Regions from separate parts of the Bacillus nitratireducens genome, predicted to be linked through region 1. Evidence: riboswitches for the same ligand, from Rfam matches in the RefSeq annotation. Region 1 holds a riboswitch; each other region holds the start of a gene.
The links. A riboswitch is a leader RNA that binds a small molecule or an ion and turns the genes downstream of it on or off. The one in region 1 is predicted to bind thiamine pyrophosphate.
Positions count from the first base shown of each region.

Region 1 (5,427 bases):
ATTAGATCAATAGGTGAGAACTGTCATAGAGTGGCAGGGCGAACGTAAGCGAGGAAGTGCATTATGCCATCAGGAAGAACGCATACGAAAATAAACTTAATATCCCTTCCGGTTGTTTTGTTTATGCTCTTTTCGTATGGATTAACAAGCTTTGATTTTTTATTAACTTTTGCAATTGGCTTTTTAATAGGTACTTCATTTTTAACGCCGGATTTAGATACGTATAGTAATGCCTATAATAAATGGGGATTCCTGCGTATATTTTGGTATCCATATAAGAAGGTCATGCCGCATCGCTCCTTCTTTACACATACAATTATACTGGGTGATGTGATTCGTATCGCATACATGTTAATCGTATTTTCTCCGTTTTTATTCCTATTAAATGTAATCGCACTCGATGGGAATTTAATAGAAATTGCGAAGAAACATGAGGTTGAAATTGTAACTTTTGTAATGGGCATTGTAGTGGCGAGTACGCTCCACATTATAGCGGATAAAGTGAATACACGCCGCAAGAAAATGATGAGAAAAAAGAAGAAACGCAGAAGATAAAGAAACCGTCCCAAAAGGTATTTTGGGACGGTTTTTTCTTATTAATAGGTAGGTTATGCTTGTCGCATTTTATAGTTAAGCTTTCAGTACTTTAATACCTTTTACGATATTCCAAATGAAGTAGTATAAGCTAACGATTCCGCAAATACATAGAACAATCATTGCTCCGATTCCAAGTGTTACATCTGGCTGATCAGATCCGATGCCCATAATTCCTAAAATAACTAATCCAATAAATGAAGCGGTGCTTGGAATGATATGTGTCCATAGGGCACGCTTTGCATGTGGTTTTGTTTCAGAATCGCCTACAATCCACACGATAATAGGGAATAAGATAGGCGCGAATAGTACGCTAAAGTATGATAAAGCTGCTAATATTTTGTTTCCGTTCATATATATCACCTCATAAGTAATGTCCGTTGTTTATACCTTTAGTATGTAGTAAATTTGGCGAGCTTCCTATCGATTAACATTACAAGAATGTGACTCTTTTGTAAGATTTCTATTTTAAATAATAAAATTTTCAAAAAAATCTTTTTAAATGAAAATTGTTGTGATAAAATTAATGAAAACGTTTTCTCGAACGTTTTTTTATTTTAGGTTTAAAGGTATGATGACCTGATAGTCTATTGATGGGGTTATGTTTATTTAAAAGGGGATTATTGAGGGGGAGAGAACAATGAACACATGGACACAAGTTTATGATCCGTTCGGGAACATTTGGATTTCTGCAGCGGTCGCACTTATTCCGATTATCTTTTTTTTCTTAGCTTTAGCAGTTTTCCGCATGAAGGGGTATGTGGCAGGATTTATTACAGTTGTACTTACAATTTTGGTGGCGTTATTTGCATATAAAATGCCATTCACAATGGCAATGGCAGCGACGGGATACGGTTTCTTATACGGATTATGGCCAATTGCATGGATTATTATTATGTCAGTATTTTTATATAAAATTTCTGTGAAAACAGGTCAATTTGATGTTATTCGTGCATCTGTATTATCAATTACGAATGACCATCGTTTACTTGTTATTTTAATCGGTTTTTCATTTGGAGCATTTTTAGAAGGAGCAGCAGGATTTGGTGCACCAGTAGCGATTACGGCAGCGCTTCTTGCAGGTCTTGGCTTAAATCCTTTATATGCGGCTGGTCTTTGTCTAATCGCAAATACTGCACCAGTAGCATTCGGAGCGATGGGGATTCCGATTACAGTAGCTGGACAAGTAACTGGTATTGATCCGCATAAAATCGGGCAAATGGCTGGACATCAATTACCGTTCTTATCATTATTTGTTCCGTTCTTTATCGTATTTTTAATGGATGGATTTAAAGGGGTAAGACAAACATGGCCTGCTCTATTTGTAGCGGGTAGTTCATTTGCAATTACACAGTTTATTACAGCGACATTTTTAGGACCAGAACTTCCTGATATTACGTCAGCACTTGTAAGTTTAGTGAGTTTATCTCTATTCTTAAAAGTTTGGCAGCCGAAAGAAATTTATCAATCTAAAGAAGCGAATAGTGAAGTAGCCGCGGCGACGACAACGACATCTATGCCGAAACTAACGGTAGGAAAAGTAGTAAAAGCATGGTCTCCGTTCATTATTTTGACTGTGATGGTAGTCATCTGGAGCCAGAGTTTCTTTAAAGCGTTATTCGCTCCGGGCGGCGCTTTAGAAATTCTCGTATTTAAATTTGAAGTTCCAGGCTTGCACAATTTAGTAATGAAAGCAGAGCCAATTGTAAATAAACCGACGCCTTATGAAGCAATCTTAAAATTAGATATTTTATCAGCGACGGGAACAGCAATTTTAATTGCTTGTATCATTTCTATCTTTATTTTGAAAATGAGTGCAAAAGATGCAGTAGTAACATTTAAAGAAACGTTAAACGAACTAAAAATGCCAATTCTATCTATCGGATTCGTATTAGGATTCGCATTTATCGCAAATTATTCTGGTTTATCTTCTACATTAGCGTTAGCACTTGCAGGAACTGGTGGACTATTCCCGTTCTTCTCACCATTCCTAGGCTGGATCGGTGTATTCTTAACAGGATCAGATACGTCAGCGAATGCACTGTTCTCGAATTTACAAGCAATTACAGCGCAGCAAGTCGGTGTATCTGAAGTGCTTCTCGTTGCAGCAAATACAACGGGCGGTGTAACAGGTAAAATGATTTCTCCGCAATCGATTGCGATCGCTTGTGCGGCAGTTGGTCTTGCTGGAAAAGAATCAGATTTATTCCGCTTTACAGTGAAGCATAGTTTGTTCTTCGTAATTATTGTTGGTATTATGACGTATGTTCAAGCATATTATTTAACGTGGATGATTCCATAAAGTGAAACTTTAATCAGTGGGGGTTTTGTTCATCCCCCACTGATTATTAGTTGAGCCCCACCTAACTTCTTTGTTTTCGCTGAATTTTGAGGTGGGGGTCTTACTGCCCGTTAATGCGGGATAAACAACAAAAGAAATAAACTTTGCATTTTTCAGATTATCGTGTATGATGGGAAAGTATTGAAAATTAAATCAGTGATAAACTAGGGGTGCCTAACGTATGCGTAGGCTGAGAGAGAAGCGCGTGAACTTCTTAACCCTTTGGACCTGATCTGGCTCGTACCAGCGTAGGGAAGTTAACGGCTTTACATAATTATGTCTTTATGAGCCAGGTCCTTGTTTTTTTATGGACCTGGCTCTTTTTATTTTGGCATACGCTGGCCATATCTCGTCCTTGTCACGTACAGGGGGGCAACAAAAGTTATGAAACAATCTGTTTCAGCTGAGCAAATTGAATTGAAATCGAGTTTACCAGGAAGTAAGAAAGTATATGTGGATGGACCACGTGAAGGTATGAAAGTACCGATGCGCGAGATTGCACAAAGCGAAACGAACGGTGTCCCAAATCCACCAATCCGTGTGTATGATACGAGCGGTCCTTATACGGATCCTGCGTATAAAGTGGAGCTGGAAAAGGGGATTCCAACGCCGCGTCATTCTTGGATTGTTGAGCGCAGAGATGTAGAAGGATACGAAGGACGTGAAGTGAAACCAGAGGATGACGGTGTGAAAGTGGCTTCGAAACATACACCTGTTTTCCCGCAAATGGATCGCCAGCCGCTTAGAGCAAAGCAAGGTGCAAACGTTACGCAAATGCATTATGCACGTAATGGCGTTATTACGTCTGAGATGGAATATGTTGCGATTCGTGAAGGGGTAGAGCCTGAATTTGTTCGTAAGGAAATCGCGGAAGGTCGTGCGATTTTACCAGCGAATATTAACCATCCGGAAGCAGAACCGATGATTATCGGACGTAATTTCCATGTGAAGGTAAATGCGAATATCGGAAACTCTGCCGTATCTTCTTCTATTGCAGAAGAAGTAGAGAAGATGACGTGGGCGACTCGCTGGGGTGCAGATACGATTATGGATTTATCTACAGGTAAAAACATTCATACAACACGTGAGTGGATTATTCGTAATGCTCCTGTACCAGTTGGCACTGTGCCTATTTATCAAGCGCTTGAAAAAGTAAACGGAATTGCAGAGGATTTAACGTGGGAAGTGTATCGTGATACGTTAATTGAGCAAGCGGAGCAAGGCGTTGATTACTTTACGATTCACGCTGGTGTATTACTTCGCTACATTCCAATTACTGCAAAGCGTACGACAGGTATTGTTTCGCGTGGTGGTTCGATTATGGCGCAGTGGTGTTTATTCCATCATAAAGAAAACTTCTTATATACTCATTTTGAAGAGATTTGTGAAATTATGAAGCAGTACGATGTTTCGTTCTCTCTTGGAGATGGATTACGTCCAGGTTCGATTGCAGATGCAAATGACGAAGCGCAATTCTCTGAGCTTGAAACACTTGGTGAATTGACGAAAATTGCTTGGAAACATGATGTGCAAGTTATGATTGAAGGACCTGGGCATGTACCGATGCATTTAATTAAAGAGAATATGGAGAAAGAACTTGATATTTGTCAGGGCGCGCCGTTCTATACACTTGGACCGTTAACGACAGATATTGCACCAGGTTATGACCATATTACCTCAGCGATTGGAGCTGCCATGATTGGCTGGTTTGGAACGGCGATGCTTTGTTATGTAACGCCGAAAGAACATTTAGGTTTACCGAATAAAGATGATGTTCGCGAGGGAGTTATTACGTACAAAATCGCTGCGCATGCAGCCGATCTTGCGAAAGGGCATAAAACGGCTCATCAGCGTGATGATGCACTTTCAAAAGCGCGTTTCGAATTCCGCTGGCGCGATCAATTTAATTTATCTTTAGATCCTGAACGCGCAATGGAGTATCATGATGAAACATTGCCGGCAGAAGGAGCGAAAACAGCTCATTTCTGTTCAATGTGTGGACCGAAGTTTTGTAGTATGAGAATTTCGCATGATATTCGTGAATATGCGAAAGAAAATGATTTAGAAACGACAGAAGCAATTGAAAAAGGAATGAAAGAGAAAGCGGTAGAATTTAAAGAAACTGGTAGTCATTTATACCAATAACACGTTACACCTCTTTACTTGATTGATCACACTGTAGTACCTAACTTAAATATAGAAGAAGCCCGCTTTGCTAAGACGGTAGCAAAGCGGGCTTCTGTTGTCTATAAGGTGAAGAATAGGTGTACCCAATAGTACAAGAGGAATAATGTGACGACCGTAGTGAGAGGAATAACGATGAGAGATACGCTTAAATAATCTTTCCACTTCACTTTAATTTTATTTTGTCTTAGGATATACATCCAAATGAGGGAAGCTAGCGTACCGATTGGTAATAATAGTGAACCGATGTCACTACCAATGATATTTGCGAGATAGATAGTTTTTAATGTGACTGGATCTAGGCCCAT
Region 1 is NZ_JAUMJO010000005.1:322,121-327,547, forward strand. Features, by position in the region: gene Q3V31_RS20420 (YkvA family protein) at 1-13, shown strand, start outside; gene Q3V31_RS20425 (metal-binding protein) at 64-555, shown strand; gene Q3V31_RS20430 (magnetosome magnetite crystal formation protein family) at 631-948, opposite strand; gene lldP (L-lactate permease) at 1,235-2,896, shown strand; TPP riboswitch at 3,092-3,207, shown strand; gene thiC (phosphomethylpyrimidine synthase ThiC) at 3,320-5,080, shown strand; gene Q3V31_RS20445 (arsenic transporter) at 5,182-5,427, opposite strand, start outside.

Region 2 (5,427 bases), on a different contig from region 1:
TTTCAATTGCCCAGCGTGCTTCTTCAATTGTATGGGTAGATACACCCACAATTTTATCTCCCATTTTTTCACGAACAGAAGTAATTCCTTCATCATCTTGTCCAACATGCACGCCATCTGCATCTAACTCAAGAGCTAGTTCCACATCATCATTTACGATGAATGGTACACCGTACTCCTTACAAATTGCTTGTAGTTCTTTTGCGAAACAAATACGTTTCTCTCCCGTTAAAGCGCCTTCCCCCTTTTCACGAAATTGAAAAATTGTTATACCGCCTTCTAGTGCATCTCTCAATACTTGTAGTGGCTCCTTCGTACAATTGTTACTTCCCATAATAAAATATACCGATAATAATCTAGACATTTCAGCCTTTGTAATACGCGGCATCTCGTTCCCCTCCTTACTATATAAGCTCAATCTTCCCATATTTCTTAATATCATCTGAAGTTGTATTCGCTAACTGATTTAAAAATTCAATTTGGAAACTACCAGGTCCCTTTTCCACTGTCTTAGCAGCTGCCAGTTCCGCAGCTACACCATAAAACGTTAATGCCGCTACTGCTGCCTTTACATAATCCTTTTCTACTGCTACAAATGCTCCTATTACAGAAGTTAGTAAACAACCTGTTCCAGTCACTTTCGTTAAAATAGGATGGCCATTTCGAATAAGAATAGTTCGCTCTCCGTCTGTAACAACGTCTTCTTCTCCAGTAATTACCGCAACTGTATTTAATTCATCCGCTGCCTGTTTTGCAATATTTACAACATTACCATTTCCAGTACCAGCGTCTACACCTTTAATTTCCCATTTTTCATTAATAACATTAGCAATTTCAGCTGCATTCCCGCGGATAACTGCTAAATCGATTTCAGCTGGAATATGTCTCGCAACTTCTGTTCGATAAGAAGTTGCTCCTGCCCCAACTGGATCAAATAATACTGGTACACCATTTGTATTTGCCGATTTACCAGCAAGTAACATCGCTTCTACCTCTTCAGGACGAAGTGTGCCCATATTTAAAACAAGAGCTCCCGCAATGCTAGCCATTTCTGCTACTTCTTCTTTTGCATACGCCATTACAGGCGATGCCCCTAATGCTAATAAACCGTTTGCTGTAAAATTTATTACAACAACATTTGTAATATTATGAACGAGCGGATTAGACTCTCTTACCAAATCCACTACTTTACTAATTTCTTTCATATTCATCCTTTTCATCTCCTAACTATAGTGGTGGGAGATACACAAAAAGGCACTTTGCGCGTACGCAAAGTGCCTGAACATGTGCTTTTACACTCTCCCTACGCTGGCATTATCCAACAGGTTCAAATGGTCAATGACGGACTAGTAGTCATACTCTCAGTTTGCATCCACAAACTCCCATGTGTTTATTATTCATCTACTTCAAAGTCTACTCTTATTCTAGTAAAATAACAAGTTCTTTCCTTCTATAGAATGATAGAGATCATAACTCTCCTGGTCTAACCATTCTTCGCCTTTATATAATAAAAATGAAATTCATTTACAATGTCAATGGATACCCCTTAAAATCTGACATTTATATAAGTAAAACCCTCCTCGGTATATTTCATCACAAATAACTCAAACCGTCAGCAAGACTGAATAGAATAAAGATGTATGCTATATTTAACGTATGGAAATTTGAAAGGATGTTTTTAAATATGGCAAAAAGTATTGTAATTGCTGAAAAACCTTCTGTTGCACGTGATATCGCACGTGTACTGAAATGTGATAAAAAAGGGAACGGCTATCTTGAAGGTAGTAAATATATTGTTACTTGGGCTTTAGGTCATCTCGTTACATTAGCTGATCCAGAAAGCTATGATGTGAAATATAAACAGTGGAATTTAGAAGATTTACCAATGCTACCGGAGCGTTTAAAACTAACCGTTATTAAACAAACAGGGAAACAGTTTAACGCTGTAAAAAGTCAGCTTCTTAGAAAAGATGTAAATGAAATCATTATAGCTACTGACGCTGATTTATCTCTATAAAATATAATTGCACATAAATCCTAAAACACCTTTCATCCTTGATTTAACAATGATATCTAATACTTTTTACAATTGCACATAAAAAGAAGCACATAATTTATCTTTAAATTATGTGCTTTTTATTTATTAAATGAAGTATTTTATATTTAAATATTATAAAATTAAACTGGATATAATAGGAATTAAGAGGAGGATTTTATGTACATTTCGGAGTTAACAATAAACAATTTTAGATCGTTTAACAAAAAAACAACGCTAAATTTTAATGATGGGATTAATGTAATTATTGGGCAAAATAATGCTGGTAAAACAACTGTAATAAAAGCATTAGATATACTCTTTAACAATTCTTCTAGTAAGAGGTTGAACATTAACGATTTTAATCGTAGTGCCTCGATTGAAGAACTAAAAGTGTGCCCACCTAAAATATATATATCTGCCAAACTACAAGAATCTGAAAATGAAGGTGAATACTCAGATGAATTAGTGACAGTAGCTACCTGGTTAACAACCCTTAATACACCGTATGAAGCTACAATTACTTATGAGTATTTCTTACCTGAAAAAGAAGCAGCTGAATATACAAATTTGATGAAAAAAATATCGACTGAAGATATTAATCAATATTGGAAAGCTATTGAACATAATTTCTTAAAAAAGTATGTTCATAGAGTATACGTTGGAAATCCTGAATTCAAAAATTCTGTACAGAATGATGAAATAAATCGTTTTGATTTTCAATTTTTAACTGCAATTCGTGATGTCGAAAGAGATTTATTCAAAGGAAATAACAGCCTTTTAAGAGAAGTAATAGACTTTTTTATGGACTACGATATTAAAAGTAACAGTGAGTTAGAAAAAAAGGAAAAAATAGAACAAATTCAAAAGAAAAAAAGAGACTTTTCAGTTGAATCAAAGAAGATAATTGAATCACTTCAGCAACGTATGAGAAACGGTGAAGAACAAATTTTAAAGTATGTCAATAATACTGGGGCTGGAATTGATGAATCTAAACCCTCATTTGATGGAGAAATTTTGGACACCGAATTATATTCAGCATTAAGACTCATTGTCGAAAAAGAATCTGGAATTAAGCTACCTGCCATTAGCAATGGGCTAGGCTATAATAATTTAATTTACATCTCCCTTTTACTATCAAAAATGCAAAAAGATGCTTCTGGAGAATATTTAGGGTCAAATGCTAAAGTGTTCTCCATATTAGCTATTGAGGAACCGGAAGCACATTTACATCCAAGTATGCAATATAAGTTTTTACAATTTCTAAAAGAAAATAAAGATTCAGATGTTAACCAAATATTTATTACTTCACATTCCCCAAATATAACTGCTGCAGTTGATTTAGAAGATATTTTAGTTATTCAAAAAATTAATGAAGAAATTAAAATAGCATATCCAAGTAAAGTATTCAATGATTCAAATGAGGAAGATGTCATATCCCGAAATTACGTAAAAAGATTTTTAGATGTAACAAAAGCAGATTTATTTTTTGCGCAAAATGTAATTCTAGTTGAGGGTATCGCTGAACAACTTGTACTTCCTGAATTCGCAGCCTCAATGGATTTGAATTTAGCGGACAGCCATACCACAATATTGAATATTGGTGGAAGATATTTTAATCATTTCTTAAAATTATTTGATACTAACCGCTGCGAATTTGCCTTAACAAAAAAAGTAGCGTGCATAACTGATCTAGATCCAGTTAGAAAACTAAAAGATGCTGCAGATGAGGATAGCAATTGGAAAAAGTGTCTTCCCATATTTTTGGACATACAACCAGAAGACTATGAATATAAACAAACTTCTAATTCACTCGTGGCGACATATAGCCATAGTGATTCGAAAATTAAAGTTTTTACCCAGACACATGGACAAAGCTCTACATTTGAATATGATTTGATTTTAAAAAATCCGAATTGTACAAAATTAATAACCCCTTCAGTTTCTAATGCCCAAGAGCTTAAAGATTTAATGGACCTTGTTGCAAAAGATAAACCTATAAAGGAAATAGTTGAAAGAATAAGAAAAAATGCCTTTAAAGACGAGCTTTTAAACTTGCTTACTCTTGGATTGTTAAAAGATGCGTTAAGCGTAAAGAAAGGCATAATTGCTAGTCGATACCTATTATCTATCTCTAAAGGAGAAGCGGCTCAGGAGATTGCTTATGTCATAAGTACAGCTGACCAGGGCTTAATTGAACCACCAGATTATATAAGCGAGGCGATAAAATGGATTTGTCAGTAGCCACGGAATTAAAAAATAGTAACAGTATAATACCAATTAATGAGCATTTTAAATTATATGCTGGACCCGGTGCAGGAAAAACCACTTTTTTAACCAATCATATTAAAAGAATTCTACATCAATCAACTAAACTTGGAAAAGCAAAAAAAATTGCTTGTATTACTTATACAAATACTGCCGTTAATACTCTTGTCAATAAACTCGAAGATTCTATTGAATCATTAGAAATATGCACAATACATAGCTTCTGCTATAAGCACATTGTCAAACCATACATTTGGATTTTAGAAGATTCACCTTTACCTATTGATAAAATAGATGGGCATGAACAAATTAAGCTACGGCACAGTCAAATTAATCAATTAAAAGTTGAAATTGGACAAAGTTATTTAAATGATGTGAAATTATGTGAGGCGCTAAATAAACTTCAATGGGTTTTAGACGATGAAATACCAACATTAAAATTTTTAAATGCTTATGATGGTAAGACAGAAAATTATTTTCTAAAAAAAAGTGCTTATTATAAATATAAACAATTATATTGGTCTGAAGGAAAATTAAGTCATGATGATGTCCTTTATTTTGCGTATAAAATTTTACAAGAAAACATACGAATAATAGATATTATTAGAGCTAAATTCCCCTATATTTTAATTGATGAGTTTCAAGACACTAGTCCATTACAAACAGCAATTATTGAATTAATTGGGCAAAAAGAAGTTAATATAGGAGTAATAGGTGACTTATGCCAATCAATTTATTCTTTTCAAGGGGCAAACGTAGAATTATTTGAGATGTTTTCAATTGAAAATATGAAATTATATATTTTAAAGGATAATCATCGATCAAGTAACGAGATTATAAATGTACTTAATCATATGCGTAAAAATAAAGACTTTGAGCAATCCTCTCCCACTCATAAATCTGGTGATCTTCCTACTATACTGGTAGGAGCTAAGAAAAGTGCTTATCATTACTTGAATAATAAATCAAAAAATCCAGTTGTACTATCATATAAAAGTGAAAACTCAAAGTCCGTTGAATATGAAACAGATTTAATTGAAGATATGGATTTCAATATTATTCTTCAAGATTCAAATAATGAAAGAGGCTGGAGAATTTTTCATATAATTCAATCTATCGAATTA
Region 2 is NZ_JAUMJO010000007.1:124,018-129,444, reverse strand. Features, by position in the region: gene thiE (thiamine phosphate synthase) at 1-388, opposite strand, end outside; gene thiM (hydroxyethylthiazole kinase) at 405-1,211, opposite strand; TPP riboswitch at 1,284-1,396, opposite strand; partial or broken gene Q3V31_RS23945 (toprim domain-containing protein) at 1,685-2,002, shown strand; gene Q3V31_RS23940 (ATP-dependent nuclease) at 2,216-4,279, shown strand; gene Q3V31_RS23935 (ATP-dependent helicase) at 4,264-5,427, shown strand, end outside.
Region 2: another riboswitch for thiamine pyrophosphate. It lies ahead of thiM (hydroxyethylthiazole kinase); the one in region 1 lies ahead of thiC (phosphomethylpyrimidine synthase ThiC).

Region 3 (5,427 bases), on a different contig from region 1:
CATCTTTCTTTAAACTATTTCTTAAAAATAAGCGTTATGCAACGATTCATGATATTCTTTTCTATTGGTGCGATGATGAACAAAGAATGAGTTTAGAGAAAAAATATAATCTTAGTTTTATTTATGAAAAATATGCTTGTGGTTAAACCGTATTTTACATATTAAAAATTAATATAAATTAAAAAGGATCTCAAGTTTATGTGAGATCCTTTTTTGTTAGTAAAACAAGGAGAAAGTAACTAAGATAAGAAATAACATTCCATAAAGGAGAATTTGTGCAGTATAACTTCCTTGTATACCAAAAAAAGTATTCATTTTTTCATATAAATGCAGTATATATTTCGTTGGATTATCTTTGAAAGATTGGTACACAGTGTCTCCTCTTTCTAAGCTTCTTGTTCATGTTTTTGGTTATGAGGAACATTAATGTATCTAGCTATGAATAATAAAACACCTATAAAGAGTACAGGAAGTATGGTAGATAAATAAAAACCAGTACTAATTATATTTGTTATAAGAGCACTCAAAAGAAAAATTGCATTATAAATATGCGCTATTTTTTGTTTTAGCCGCATTTGTAATGCTTCCATAATGATTTCTAAGGCAACAAAAGTAATAATAATAGATAAAAATACAGTGTTCGTATTATAAATGATTAAACAACAGATTAGGCCTAAAAAGGCTAAGTATTCAATTATGAGAGGTATATTGATATTACGTGGCATACAATTTACCTAACTAAATATGGCAGTGGATTTACTGCATTTGTTTTTTCAAAATTCCATTCTCCATTATGTAATTCAAAATGAAGATGTTGCCCGTATGAATGACCTGTGTTTCCCATATGACCTACTAATTGTCCAGCTTGTACTTGATCCCCAACTTGTACAGCACGATCTTTCATATGAGCATAAACTGTTGTATATAATTTCCCGTTTATTTGATGGGCAACGAACACGACATTGCCGTAGCTAGCCGAATAATAAGATTTCACAACTTTACCTGCAGCAGCGGCTTGAATAGAGATGTTGCCTTGTGCTGCAATATCTATACCATAATGCATTTGTTCCCAGCGCATATCAAAAGTTGAGCTAATTCTTCCTTGAGTAGGAAATTTGAAAACAGCTGGAATTGATGAAGGTTGAGCTGTTTTAGTTTGTGATTGATTTTGATGTTGCACTACATAGTGTTTTGCTACATATCCGTATCCTGTGCCAAAACGAATTTTATACCAAGTACCTACCGTTTCTACTACTTGTACTTGTGTACCATTTTGTAACGAACCAAGTAGAGAGCTACTTGTACTAGCGTTGCTACGTACATTTAATTTTGGTGTTGCAACAGTATAAGAAGGTGAACCTTGTACAGCTACACCTTTTACTAGAGGTATGGATCCATTAGATACAAAGTTTTTTTGTACGTATCCAATTTGACCGTTATGTAATATTTTGTACCAATCCCCTTGTTCACCTTGAATGGTAATGAATTGACCATTTGGTAATATATCTAGAATAGAAGACTCTGTATTAGGTTCAGAGCGAACGTTTAATGCGTTTGCATTTACGATATATTGATTCTTTGATTGAACATTTTTTTTGAATAGAATTGCATCTTTTTTTATGTAGCCTGTTTTGTTGTTAACAGATACTTTATACCAATCTTGAGTTGTCTCAAGAATAGTAACCGGGCTATTAAATCGAATGTTGTCAATTATTGCACTGTCTGCATGGTTATTTTGATGTAGTGCAACGTTGTCAATTTTTACATATCCAGTTTTTACTTTAGATGGTTGCTTAGCAGCAGCTGTTTGTATATTGGATTCTCCCATAGAAGGAAGTAAAGAAGCAATTGCGATAGTAGTGGCTGTTAAAGCTGTAGCTTTCATATTCATGTAATAAAGACCTCCTCTAGTTGTATAGTTGTAATTTTATTATAGTATAAAGATATAATATATTGGTCGTATTCACATAAATGTAATATGAAATCAATAAAAATAATGTTAGAAGAGAGGTTCGTAAATAAACATTGTATATATCATTTGTGGGATCGCATTTATATTTGTTAAACACATTAATATTTAATGGATAATTAAGAAAATTAAAACAGTTGATGATGTCTTATTACAGTGTTATACTGACAGTGATAATTTTATAGTTTGCTAGGAGAGCTGGTGTTGCCAGCTGAGAGTAGGCCGTAAGCCTTTGATCCTTTTCATTACCTGATCTAGATTATGCTAGCGTAGGGAAGCAATTCGGACACTAACAATGAGTCCCCGTTTCTTTGCGTATAGAAACGGGGCTTTTTTATTTGAAAATTTCATATTGAAACCACTAGGGGTGCTTGATGTGCTGAGAGAGGAATAATCCTTAACCCTTACAGACCTGATCTAGGTAATACTAGCGAAGGGAAGTGGACAACGAATAAATGTATAATTTTATTTGCTGTAACCACTTCTTATATAGAAGTGGTTTTTTATTTAGATACATATATCGGAAGGGGAAATAGAAATGAAATTTTGCGATAGATTATTAGAAACTGTACAACCAGTTTGGGAGATGAGTCATAATCATCCGTTTGTAGTAGGTATGGGGGATGGCACGTTAGAAAAAGATAAGTTTCAGTATTATATTATTCAAGATTATTTATATTTGTTAGATTATGCAAAGCTATATGCCATCGGTGTTGTAAAGGCAACAAATCCACAAGTAATGGGGAAATTTGCTGAACAAATTGATGGAATATTAAATGGAGAAATGACGATCCATAAACAGTATGCAAAAAGACTTGGAATTTCTATAGAGGAGATAGAGTCAGCAAAACCATCTGCTAAAAATTTAGCTTATACAAATTACATGATGTCTGTATCTCAAAATGGCACACTTGCGGAATTAATAGCAGCACTTCTTCCGTGTATGTGGAGCTACTGGGAGATTGGAAAGCGTTTAAATGATATTCCTGGAGCAAGAGATCATGAGTTCTTTGGTGAGTGGATTCAAGGATATAGTTCTGAAGAATACGGTAACCTTTGTATTTGGTTAATAGATTTATTAAATGAAATGGCAGTTGGAAAGTCTGAAAAAGAGCTAGATCGATTAGAGGAGATTTTCCTATATTCCAGTCGATTTGAATATTTATTCTGGGATATGTCCTATCGTAAGGAGATGTGGGGATTTGAGGAGCAAGAACATACTACAGTTTCATAATGTTTCTTTTCATTATGATGAGAAACCAATCATCAATGAATTAAATGCTTCTATACAAGATAAAGAGTTTGTAAGTATTATCGGACCGAGTGGATGCGGGAAAAGTACTTTATTTCGCCTTATTACAGGTTTAGAAGAAGCAAGTACTGGACAGATAGAGCTGACAGAAACAAAGAGCCACCCTGTAGGGTATATGCCCCAAAAAGATATGCTCTTGCCGTGGAGGACGATTATTGAGAATGCTGCCCTGCCGCTAGAGTGCCAAGGTGTGCAGAAAAAAGAAGCGCAAGTAAAAGCGAAAGAACTGTTACATAAATTTGGGTTACAAGGATACGAGGCGAAATATCCGAAAGATTTATCTGGTGGTATGAGACAACGTGTATCTTTTATCCGAACTTTATTAACGGGCGGGGAGATATTATTGTTAGATGAACCGTTTAGCGCATTGGACGCTTTAACGAAGGCATCTTTGCAAGAATGGTTGTTTGAACAATGGAAAGAGTGGGAAAAAACAATTTTATTTATCACTCATGATGTTGAAGAAGCATTGTTTCTTTCTAATCGAATTTTCGTTGTAGAAAATCAACCGATAGCAACTTTAACTGAGCGAATTGTACCGCTTGATCGTAACCGAACAAGAAAGGATTTATATAGGCCTGAAGTATTGGCGCTTAAAGATGAGCTCCTTAGTATGTTACAAAGGCAGGTACTTGTATGATGAACCGTTTGAAAGAATTAGTTCCTGCTCTTACACTTTCTAGTATTTTACTCGTTATGTGGGAAGTAGGAGCAAGAATTGTAGATGAGATGTACATTTTGCCATCACCTTCTGCAATTGTAATGAAGATATGGAAACTAAAAGACATATTATTTACGGTTCATTTACCGGCAACGTTATACGTCGTTTTAATAGGTGTTGCTATTTCTATCGTATTAGGTGTGGGGCTAGCAATGTTAATGAATGCGAGTACGTGGATGGAAAGAGCATTTTACCCATTATTAATAGCTTCACAAACCATCCCGATTACAGCACTTGCGCCCCTATTTGTTTTATGGTTTGGATATACCATTTGGAGTAAGGTTGTTGTCACAGTTTTAATTACGTTTTTCCCAATTGCGGTCAATACGTATGATGGACTGCGTAGTACGAAGAAAGAGTGGGAGGAGCTCTTAGTTACGTATGGTGCAACGAAAAAAGATATTTTTCTAAAGCTAAAGTTGCCATCTGCTCTTCCTTACTTTTTCTCAGCGTTAAAAATTGCAGTTCCGCTTAGTGTGATAGGGGCAGCAATTGGAGAATGGCTCGGTGCACAAGCTGGGCTTGGATATTTCAGTAAAAGAATGATGACGCAGTTAGACGGAGCTGGTGTATTTGCACCCATTGTATTGTTATCATTATTAGCTATTTTCTTCGTCATACTTATTTCCATATTAGAAAAGAAATTTATTAGTTGGAGGAAACATTCATGAAATTATTAAAACGCATCTTTGTGTTTACATTATTAGTTGCAATGATTGCAGGATGTTCGAGTAATTCAGCATCAGATAAGAATAAAACAGAAAAAGAAATAACAGTAATGCTTGATTGGTACCCAAATGCGGTACATAGCTTTATTTATACGGCAATTGAAAAAGGATACTTTAAAGAAGAAGGAGTAAAGGTGAATATTAAATTCCCTTCTAATCCGACTGATCCATTAACGCTAGCGGCAGCAGGGAAAGTGACAGTTGGTTTGTATTATCAACCAGATGTTGTCATGGCAAAAGCAAATGAACAAATTCCAGTGAAATCAATTGGAGCTGTCGTACGTTCGCCGTTAAATCATGTTGTATCACTGAAATCAGCAGGTATTAAGTCACCTAAAGACTTAGAAGGAAAGACAGTTGGATATTCTGGAACTCCTTTAAGTGAAGCATATTTAAAAACGATGGTAAAAGAAGATGGTGGTAATCCAGATACAGTAAAAGTAGTCGATGTTGGATTTGATTTAGTACCAGCGTTAATTACGAAAAAAGTAGATGCTGTAACAGGAGCATACATTAACCATGAAGTACCTGTTATGCGTCATGAGGGCCATGAACCAGCATACTTTAATCCAGCTGATTACGGAGTACCGAACTACCATGAGCTTGTGTTTGTAACGGGTGATAAAACATTGAAAAAAGATAAAGAAGCATTGCAAGCCTTTTTACGTGGGGCACAAAAAGGGTATGAATTTATGAA
Region 3 is NZ_JAUMJO010000006.1:260,292-265,718, reverse strand. Features, by position in the region: gene Q3V31_RS23305 (DUF3965 domain-containing protein) at 1-146, shown strand, start outside; gene Q3V31_RS23300 (hypothetical protein) at 387-725, opposite strand; gene Q3V31_RS23295 (SH3 domain-containing protein) at 731-1,891, opposite strand; TPP riboswitch at 2,151-2,262, shown strand; TPP riboswitch at 2,323-2,425, shown strand; gene tenA (thiaminase II) at 2,508-3,203, shown strand; gene Q3V31_RS23285 (ABC transporter ATP-binding protein) at 3,172-3,921, shown strand; gene Q3V31_RS23280 (ABC transporter permease) at 3,921-4,673, shown strand; gene Q3V31_RS23275 (ABC transporter substrate-binding protein) at 4,670-5,427, shown strand, end outside.
Region 3: another riboswitch for thiamine pyrophosphate. It lies ahead of tenA (thiaminase II); the one in region 1 lies ahead of thiC (phosphomethylpyrimidine synthase ThiC).